2 regions of the Desulfitobacterium dichloroeliminans LMG P-21439 genome follow, and region 2 is predicted to be linked to the other one. Evidence: riboswitches for the same ligand, from Rfam matches in the RefSeq annotation. Region 2 holds a riboswitch; the other holds the start of a gene.
The links. Region 2 has a riboswitch for molybdenum cofactor ahead of DESDI_RS09125 (molybdopterin-binding protein). Riboswitches for the same ligand answer to the same signal wherever they lie in the genome.
Positions count from the first base shown of each region.

Region 1: it holds a riboswitch for molybdenum cofactor, as region 2 does, so the genes downstream of both, moaA (GTP 3',8-cyclase MoaA) here and DESDI_RS09125 (molybdopterin-binding protein) in region 2, are expected to answer to the same signal.

Region 1 is NC_019903.1:1,219,198-1,223,410, reverse strand. It holds gene DESDI_RS05755 (NYN domain-containing protein) at 1-182, opposite strand, end outside; gene DESDI_RS05750 (MogA/MoaB family molybdenum cofactor biosynthesis protein) at 312-809, opposite strand; gene DESDI_RS05745 (MOSC domain-containing protein) at 803-1,243, opposite strand; gene moaC (cyclic pyranopterin monophosphate synthase MoaC) at 1,280-1,765, opposite strand; gene moaA (GTP 3',8-cyclase MoaA) at 1,768-2,739, opposite strand; molybdenum cofactor riboswitch at 2,827-2,953, opposite strand; gene mobA (molybdenum cofactor guanylyltransferase) at 3,101-3,715, opposite strand; gene fdhF (formate dehydrogenase subunit alpha) at 3,929-4,213, opposite strand, start outside.
Region 2 is NC_019903.1:1,913,841-1,918,053, reverse strand. It holds gene DESDI_RS09140 (M42 family metallopeptidase) at 1-433, shown strand, start outside; gene DESDI_RS09135 (4Fe-4S dicluster domain-containing protein) at 606-1,199, shown strand; gene DESDI_RS09130 (Crp/Fnr family transcriptional regulator) at 1,207-1,911, opposite strand; molybdenum cofactor riboswitch at 2,078-2,212, shown strand; gene DESDI_RS09125 (molybdopterin-binding protein) at 2,206-3,228, shown strand; gene DESDI_RS09120 (PRK06851 family protein) at 3,630-4,213, shown strand, end outside.

The sequences.
Region 1 (4,213 bases), 690 kb from region 2:
TGAGCCCGCCAGAATTCCTCGCGATCAAAGTTAGCATAAAGATAAATAGCCGATAGTATATAGTTATTATTTTTAACATAAAGTTGGAGGGATTCCATGAGAATTTCAGGAGTTAATTCATACCCTTGATTAAAGAGTCCAGTCCATATATTTTCATAATCAACAAAAGCAATAGCCTTCAAAACAAAATCACCCCCGTTTCCACTTTTGCTTACTATAGCGTACGCAGGATTAGGACAGGAGTGACAAGCACAAACATTTATTTAGATTGCATCAATTGCTTTTTTCTTATGCGTGATAATTCAATCTTATTAATGGGAAGGAGTTGCGCACTCGCTAGCCTCTCCTTTTAGAATTTGGATCCCATGAGGCAAAGCAGGTACAAGGGCTACCCAACACTCTTTAACTGCTTTAGGAGAACCTGGCATATTGATGATTAAAGTTTTTTTACGCAAGACTGCAACAGCCCGACTTAACATCGCTTTGGGAGTGATCTTATAGCTTTCATATCGCATTACTTCAGCAATCCCGGGAACCATGCGATCAGCGATAGAAAGGGTGGCTTCTGGAGTAACATCACGAGGTGAGAAACCTGTTCCCCCAGTAGTTAGAATAAGATCTAATCCATCCACATCCACCCACTTTTTCATGGTCTGTGCCAAAATCTCTTGATCATCTGGCACGATGGTATAAAGAACCGCTTCTCCGTCAATCTCTTTGACGAGATCTTTCAGTACAGCTCCAGAAAGATCCACTCTTTGTCCTTGCGAGCCTTTATCACTAGCAGTAATGATCCCTACTCTTAGCATTGCTCCATTACCTCAATAGCATCTCCGACGCTAATAGGTCCGCCTTCCAAAACGCGGATGAATATTCCTTCCTTAGGCATGACACAGTCTCCTGCTTGATAGTATATAGCACATCGAGTATGGCATTCTTTCCCGATCTGAGTCACTTCCCCTACACTAGTATCGCCAATCTTGACTTTTGTGCCAATGGGCAAGCTGACCAAGTCAATCCCCTCTGTGGTTAAGTTTTCAGCAAAATCCCCCGGCCCTACATCAAGTCCCATATCTTGCATTTTCTTAATGCTTTCCATAGCCAATAAGCTCACTTGACGGTGCCAATCTCCACCGTGAGCATCTCCTTCAATCCCAAAATTAACTTTGAGTACCCCTTCGCCCACATTCTTCTTCCGCATTCCTTTTTTCTCGCTAGTGCATACTGCAATAATTTTTGCCATTTTCATTTCCTCCAAATCTTTGTTCGATAATTTATATTAACCGTCAATCTCTTCCTTACGGACAAAATGCCCACTCTTGCCCCCGGTCTTCTCCATAAGACGAATCTCTCCGATGACCATCGTTTTGTCGATAGCCTTGCACATGTCATAGATGGTCAAAGCTGCTACACTAACGGCCGTAAGCGCTTCCATCTCGACCCCTGTTTTTCCGGTAACCTTGACAATTCCTTCGATTTCGATGGTCCCGGGGGGGACAATCTCAAAGTTTAGTTTTGCTCCAGTAATAGCTAAGGGGTGGCACATAGGAATAAGCTGAGAGGTTTGCTTAGCTGCCATAATTCCCGCAACCTGTGCGACCGCTAGGACATCGCCTTTGGCAATCTGACCTGAGCGAATCCTCTCTAAGGTTTCGGGTTGCATTTCTACCTTACCTCGAGCAGTAGCTACCCGCATGGTCTCCGACTTATCAGAGACATCGACCATCCTAGCTCTTCCTTCTTCATCAAAATGCGTTAACTCCATAATTATCCTCCAATCTGGGACATAATCCGCTGACCTTGCCAGGCTTCATCGTTCATGTGATGTTCAGCCGGCTTATGCCAAATAGCTTCTGCCAAAGCTTGTTTGACTTCTTCATCGCTCTTGTTGGATCTCAACAATGAGCGGAAATCTAATTCTTTCGCGCTATGCAGGCACAAACGCAACTTACCATCGGGAGTTAAACGGACCCGATTGCAGGTATTACAAAAATGCTTGCTTAGAGCGCTGATAAAGCCAATGCTGCCTTTAAAACCATCAGAAGTAATATATTCTGCAGGACCACCGCCTCGAATATCATGAGTCGGTTTTAGCCCCTCTAAACCAAGGCGCTCTTTCATCTCATCAATAGAAACAAATTCGTTACGCTTATCCGAGCTAACTCCAATAGGCATGAGCTCAATAAAACGCACATGGAGCGGATAATCCCGAGCCAATTCCATAAAACGTGGTAGCTCATGGGTATTTAAATCGCGAACTACCACCACATTAAGTTTTACGGGATGAAGACCAACCTCTAAGGAGCGATGAATGCCTTCTATAACTTTTTTGACATCCCCTCCACGAGTTATTTCTTTAAATTTTTCGGGATGAAAGGTATCTAGACTAATATTGACTCTGCTCACTCCGGCCTTTTTTAAATCCCCAGCCATCTCCGGAAGAAGCAGACCATTGGTCGTAATCATCAAATCCTCTACTCCAGGGATCTGCGATGCTTTCTGTAAAAACTCGAGAACTCCCGCCCGCACTAGAGGCTCTCCCCCTGTGATGCGAAACCGTTTGAATCCCAGCGAAGTGCTGATCTGCATGACGCGTAAAATCTCCTCAAAGGTCAATATGGAATCGTGGGGAATCCATTGGACTCCTTCTGCTGGCATGCAATATTGACAGCGTAGATTGCACCGGTCAGTAATGGAAATTCTCAAATATTCAATCTTTCGTTGATATTGATCTTGCATAGATTTTCCCATCCTTTGCCTCTTACTTACTTTCTACCCTAGAGTAATCAAAAAAAGCTCCACGGTCTGTAAAACCGCGGAGCTTTCCCGCATTCCCTACAGACTCCTTTCCAAATGGGAGGCATGGCCGTTTCCAGTCATACCCGGTGCTTTCACACTGTCTGGACAACCATCGTAAAACATTAGGCCGCCAGCTTCGGAGCATAAAACGTATTTAGTTAAGTAATAATACAACTCTTGTCAAGATAGTCTCTGCATCTTTACTACATTTTTTTATATATTCAGTATACACCATTTTGCCACTTATGAAAAGCCATTAGAACACCCTACTCCAGTGAATAATGCTCAGAATCGTATCATTTCATTGCAATTGCTGTTTTCGCAGTGCTAAACACTCTTGAGGTGTATTGACACTACTTAAATAACGTTGAATCTCTGGAAAATCTTTAAAATCCTCTTCAGTTAGATAGTGAACACTACATAAACGAAAAATATCCCTCAGGCTTAAGCGATGAGCAAGCAGCTGTTTCTCAAAGACGGTCAGACAACTTTTATGGTAATAAGCATGGAGAGGATAAAATCCTCCAGCGATCTCGGGGGCTAAGATATCCTTACCGTCAATTTCCTCGGCCATAAAACGAATAACATCTGAGTTCAATAAGGGCATATCACAGGCTGCAAAAAATGTGTAATCATAGTGAGCTACTCTCAGGCAAGCTTCTAACCCTCCCAAGGGGCCTTGATTAGGATAGTTATCTTTAATCACTTGCACATCATAGTTAGCGTATAACTCCGGATGATTACTGCTAATGACAACTTCCGAAAAAACCCTGTGAAATATAGCCAGACTTCTCTCAATCAGTGGCACACCATCCCATTCGATAAAGGCCTTATTACAGCCCATGCGAGAACTTTTCCCACCTGCTAAGATGATTCCAGTCATGGGCAGAAGGGTTTGACTGACAATAGCACCCATCTATCATTCTCCCTTGTATCTATCAATGAATTAAACTTCTTTCACTATTTTAGCACAGATAGGCCCATTTTATAAAGAGAGAGTGCCTAAGTATGCACGTTTTACATAGCTTGGCACTCTCTCTACTTATCCACTCCGTTGAACTTAGAAATCTGGCTTGTTTTGCAAGCATAGCCGTGTTATCCATTACGCAATAAGTCAACTAAGCTTCACTTATTGTGCAGGTTGCATAAGTGGTTCCACCCGCACACCACAGACTTTATACTCATAGGTCTTTGTTACTTTATCATACGCCCCATTAGTCAAGACATTCGTTGGTGACTCCTTGTAATGCAGGGTCATAAAGAGAACTCCTGGTGGGACTCGTTTGGTTACCCAGACCTTAGTCACTACCTCGCCGCGGCGGGAAACTACTTTAACTTTCTCACCGTCTTGGATACCCAATCGTTTAGCATCCTTAGGATTCAGTTCCGCCAATTCCTCTGGCGCGTGTTCATC
Region 2 (4,213 bases):
CGGTGCCCAAATAGCTGCTTTTGCCCTCGAACCCGATTTAGCTATTGCCTTGGATGTCACGGGGACTGGAGATACCCCCAAAGCGCACCCCATGGATGTGAAACTAGGTCATGGTGCTGCCATTAAAGTATTCGACCGCTCGATGATTACTCATCCAAAAATCAAATCTTGGATGGCTGATACTGCTGAGCAATATAATATCCCTTATCAGTGGGAGGTTCTCGAATACGGTGGTACCGATTCCGGAGCCATCCATTTGAGCAAGGGAGGGATTCCATCAGGCGTTATATCTATCCCTACCCGTTATATCCATAGCCCCTCTGAGACCGTAGATCAAGGAGATATCGAAGGGGCTGTCCAACTGCTGCTAGCTCTATTGGAAGGCCCTGCAGAGCTAGCTATGATGCAAGGGAGCGCTCGCGCTCCGTATTAAACACTATACCTGAAGAAAATGCCGACCTTAGCCAAGATTATTGGCAAAGGTCGGCATTTTCATGGTGTCAGAAGTATAACTCCTGAAGTGTGACTCAGAACACATCAAAATTAGTTTGGATTGGTAAAATGGAGAAGAATGCTTTAGTTTATTGCAAATGGGGGAAGTATAAATGACTGAAGATGGTTTTGTGCTAGAACACTGCCGTAAAAATTGTCCTAAATCCACTCAGGACTGGTCATTGCTCTACGAGCAGCTCAATCAGCTACTTAAGGATATGGATTTTTCTACACACTTAGCGACAAAGTTTTCCTCAATTCACTATCATCATCTACCGAAAATCAGCTTAGCTGGTTGTCCTAATGCTTGCTCGCAACCCCAGATTAAGGATATTGGTGTCATCGGCTATCTATTGCCGAAATTCACGGAGGGCCACTGTACCGGTTGTCAAGCCTGTATCCGTTCCTGTCAAGAAAAAGCCTTAACTTGGCAAGAGGGATTGGTGTTTAATGAAGAGCTATGTCTTGGTTGCGGAGACTGTATCCGCGCTTGTAAGACGGGCAAGATAATATCTGGAGAGTCCGGCTGGAAGCTTTATCTGGGAGGACGTCTTGGTAGGAAACCTCAGCTGGCACGAATTGCCCAAGAGAAGCTTCAAGGTCACAAGGTTTATCGAAAAATAGCTCTACTGCTTGAAGACTATCTAGAAAACAGCCTTCCGAACGAAAGGCTTACCCATTTTCTTGACCGCCGTCCTGATCTCTAAGGGATGTTTAAAGGGAATTTTGGCGTTCATGAATCCATTCCTGTAATTGCTCAAGGCTAATTACTGTAATGAGTTTCTTTTCTATTTTCAAGATTCCCAAGTCCTTAAGCTCACCTATAATACGACTTACGGATTCCCTTGCTAAACTGCACATTCCCGCTAAATCCGTGGCAGAGAGGGGGATAGTAATAAAAATACCTTCAGCCGTCTTTTGTCCATGGACATGCGCCAAAGCAAATATCTTGGCCCCTAAACGAGATCGGGCATCGCCAAGGGCAATATTCTTAATTTGACGATAGGCGCGGCGAAGATCCAAGGCCATATTTTGATAAAAAGGCCATAGGTTGGAGGGATTTTCCTTAAGATACTGGAGAAGTATCTTTCGATCCAGCACAAATACTTCCGATATTTCGGTAGTGATGGCTGCATAAGGATAGACTTTGCTATCAAATATTACCTCCGGAAAAAAAGCGGGGGCTTGAAGAATCCGGAAAATCTTCTCGGTAAATTCGCTCATGAGCAAGATTTGCACTCGGCCACTGAGCAAAAAATATGCAGAATTACTTTCTTCACCGGTGAAGAAAAGAAATTGTTTCGCTGCAAATTGGCGAATCCTACCATGGGAAGCACAGTATTCCCAGAACGACTCAGGCAATTTCTCCCAAAGGGGATCGCTTTGAAATATCTCGAATCCAGTTATTTCACCTGTCATAGGGAGTGGTTCACCTCATTTCAAAATAAATAGGATAACCTCTTTCGATTGTCCAATTAGTAAAAATTCGCTATGGTCTTTAATAAACCCTCTTATGAGCAATGATAATAATTGCAATAATAATATTGTCCTTAACCTTATTTCCCATTATGTAGTTTTGGTTTATAATATATAATAGCCCGAGCCTAATAGCCTAAGGGTTTTTCTATGGTGTTAGGCCGTTTCAGTTTTACTGAAACCGGGGTGTGTTTAGAAATGAACATGCCTTCAGTATACGAAAAGGAGGACATATCAATGCAAAAAATCAAAATACAAGATGCAATTGGGGCTGTGCTAATGCACGATATGACACAAATCATTCCCGGAAAGACCAAGGATGCTCGTTTCAGAAAGGGTCATGTGGTTAAGGAAGAGGATATCCCTGTACTTCTCAGTATGGGAAAAGAACATATCTATGTGTGGGACCAGAAGCCGGGTCTTATTCACGAAGATGAAGCAGCAGAGCGTCTGGCGAAAGCCGTAGCAGGTCCTGGTCTTGGATTTAGCGAGACAAAAGAGGGCAAGGTTAATCTAATTGCCGAACAAGATGGCTTGATTTATGCATCCGAGGAAGGCATCTACGCTTTAAACTCTATAGAACATATTATTCTTGCTACACTACACAATCATCGTCCGGTAAAGAAAGGCGATAAAATTGCCGGTACGCGAGTTGTGCCTTTAATGATTGAAGAAAAGGTTATTCTGGAAGCAGAAGAAATCACACGTCAATTTAAGGAACCCATCCTCCAAATCCGCCCCCTACAATCCAAAAAGATTGGGGTGGTCACTACCGGAAGTGAAGTTTACCACGGAAGAATTCAAGATAAATTCGGGCCTGTGCTCCAAGGTAAGGTTGTCGAATGGGGGTCCGAGCTCTTGGGGCAAACCTTTGCCGATGATAACGTGGAAATGATTCAAGAACGCATCCGTGAACACATTGCTCAGGGAGCAGAAATGGTCCTAGTGACGGGGGGAATGTCTGTCGATCCCGACGATTTGACTCCAACTGCTATCAAGGGACTGGGAGGGGAACTGGTGACTTATGGTACCCCTGTGCTTCCCGGGGCGATGCTTTTACTGGCCTATCTAGATGGTATTCCCATTATGGGATTGCCAGGTTGTGTGATGTATTCTCGTAAAACGGTCTTTGACCTTGTAGCGACGCGCATTCTTGCCGGAGAGCGTCTGACCCGATTGGAAATTGCGAAATATGGACATGGTGGATTATGCTTGGAATGTCCCCAATGTACCTATCCCCATTGTTCCTTCGGAAAATAGAACCATCATTACGCTACAGAAATCACCACCATCACCATTGATACGAATTAGATTTTCATGGCAAACTGCATATTGACGAGGGAATATACTCAGAATAATCATGGGTGCTCAAACTATAGTGTAGAAAGGGCGGATTTTGGTATGGGAAAACATAAAAAAGTCTCACGTCCCAAATCTCCTGTTACCGTGAGAGACCCGCATTATCAAGAATATGATATGCAGAAGGAGCGGAACATCTACGACTATAAAGGGTACAGGCATCCTTAACTCAAGGAGAGGGACCAGCGTAAGCTGGACCCTCTTTTATTATTATTCGATTCTTCATGTCATCTGTCACCCTTTAGACTGCACTTGAATAGTATTATTGTTGCAGGAACATTCCGTTAGAAAGGGGAGTCAATATGTCGAAAAAACCAGTGATTAGAAAAATGTTCCCCGGTGGTGTTACTTATCTTGGCTTTCATTCCTATTACAACTACTTAGCCTCTACGGATGCCACACGAATCTATATTATTAAAGGTGGACCCGGGGTGGGGAAATCCACTTTTATGAAAAAGATTGGGGAAGAAATGGTTAAGGCGGGCTATGATTTAGAATATCATTGCTGCTCCTCAGATAATAATTCAATCGATGGGATTGTTATACCAGAATTGGGAATCGCCTTGTTGGATGGGACTTCTCCCCATATAGTCGATCCGAAAACCCCGGGGGCTGTGGACGAAATCATTAACTTAGGAGAGTATTGGGACGATTCCCTGATTATCCCTCACAAAAAAGATATTATTGACTGCAACAAAGAAATAAGCCGTTGCTTTCAGAGCGCTTACTTTGCTTTAAAGGATGCCAAAAACGCCATGGATGAATGGGAGTTCTATATCCAACCTTACCAAAATTGGCAGGGAATCAATCAAATTTACTTAAGCCTTAATCGTGAGCTTTATCAAGCTTCCTCCTGCCAAGGATCCGGAAAAATTCGTCGTTTATT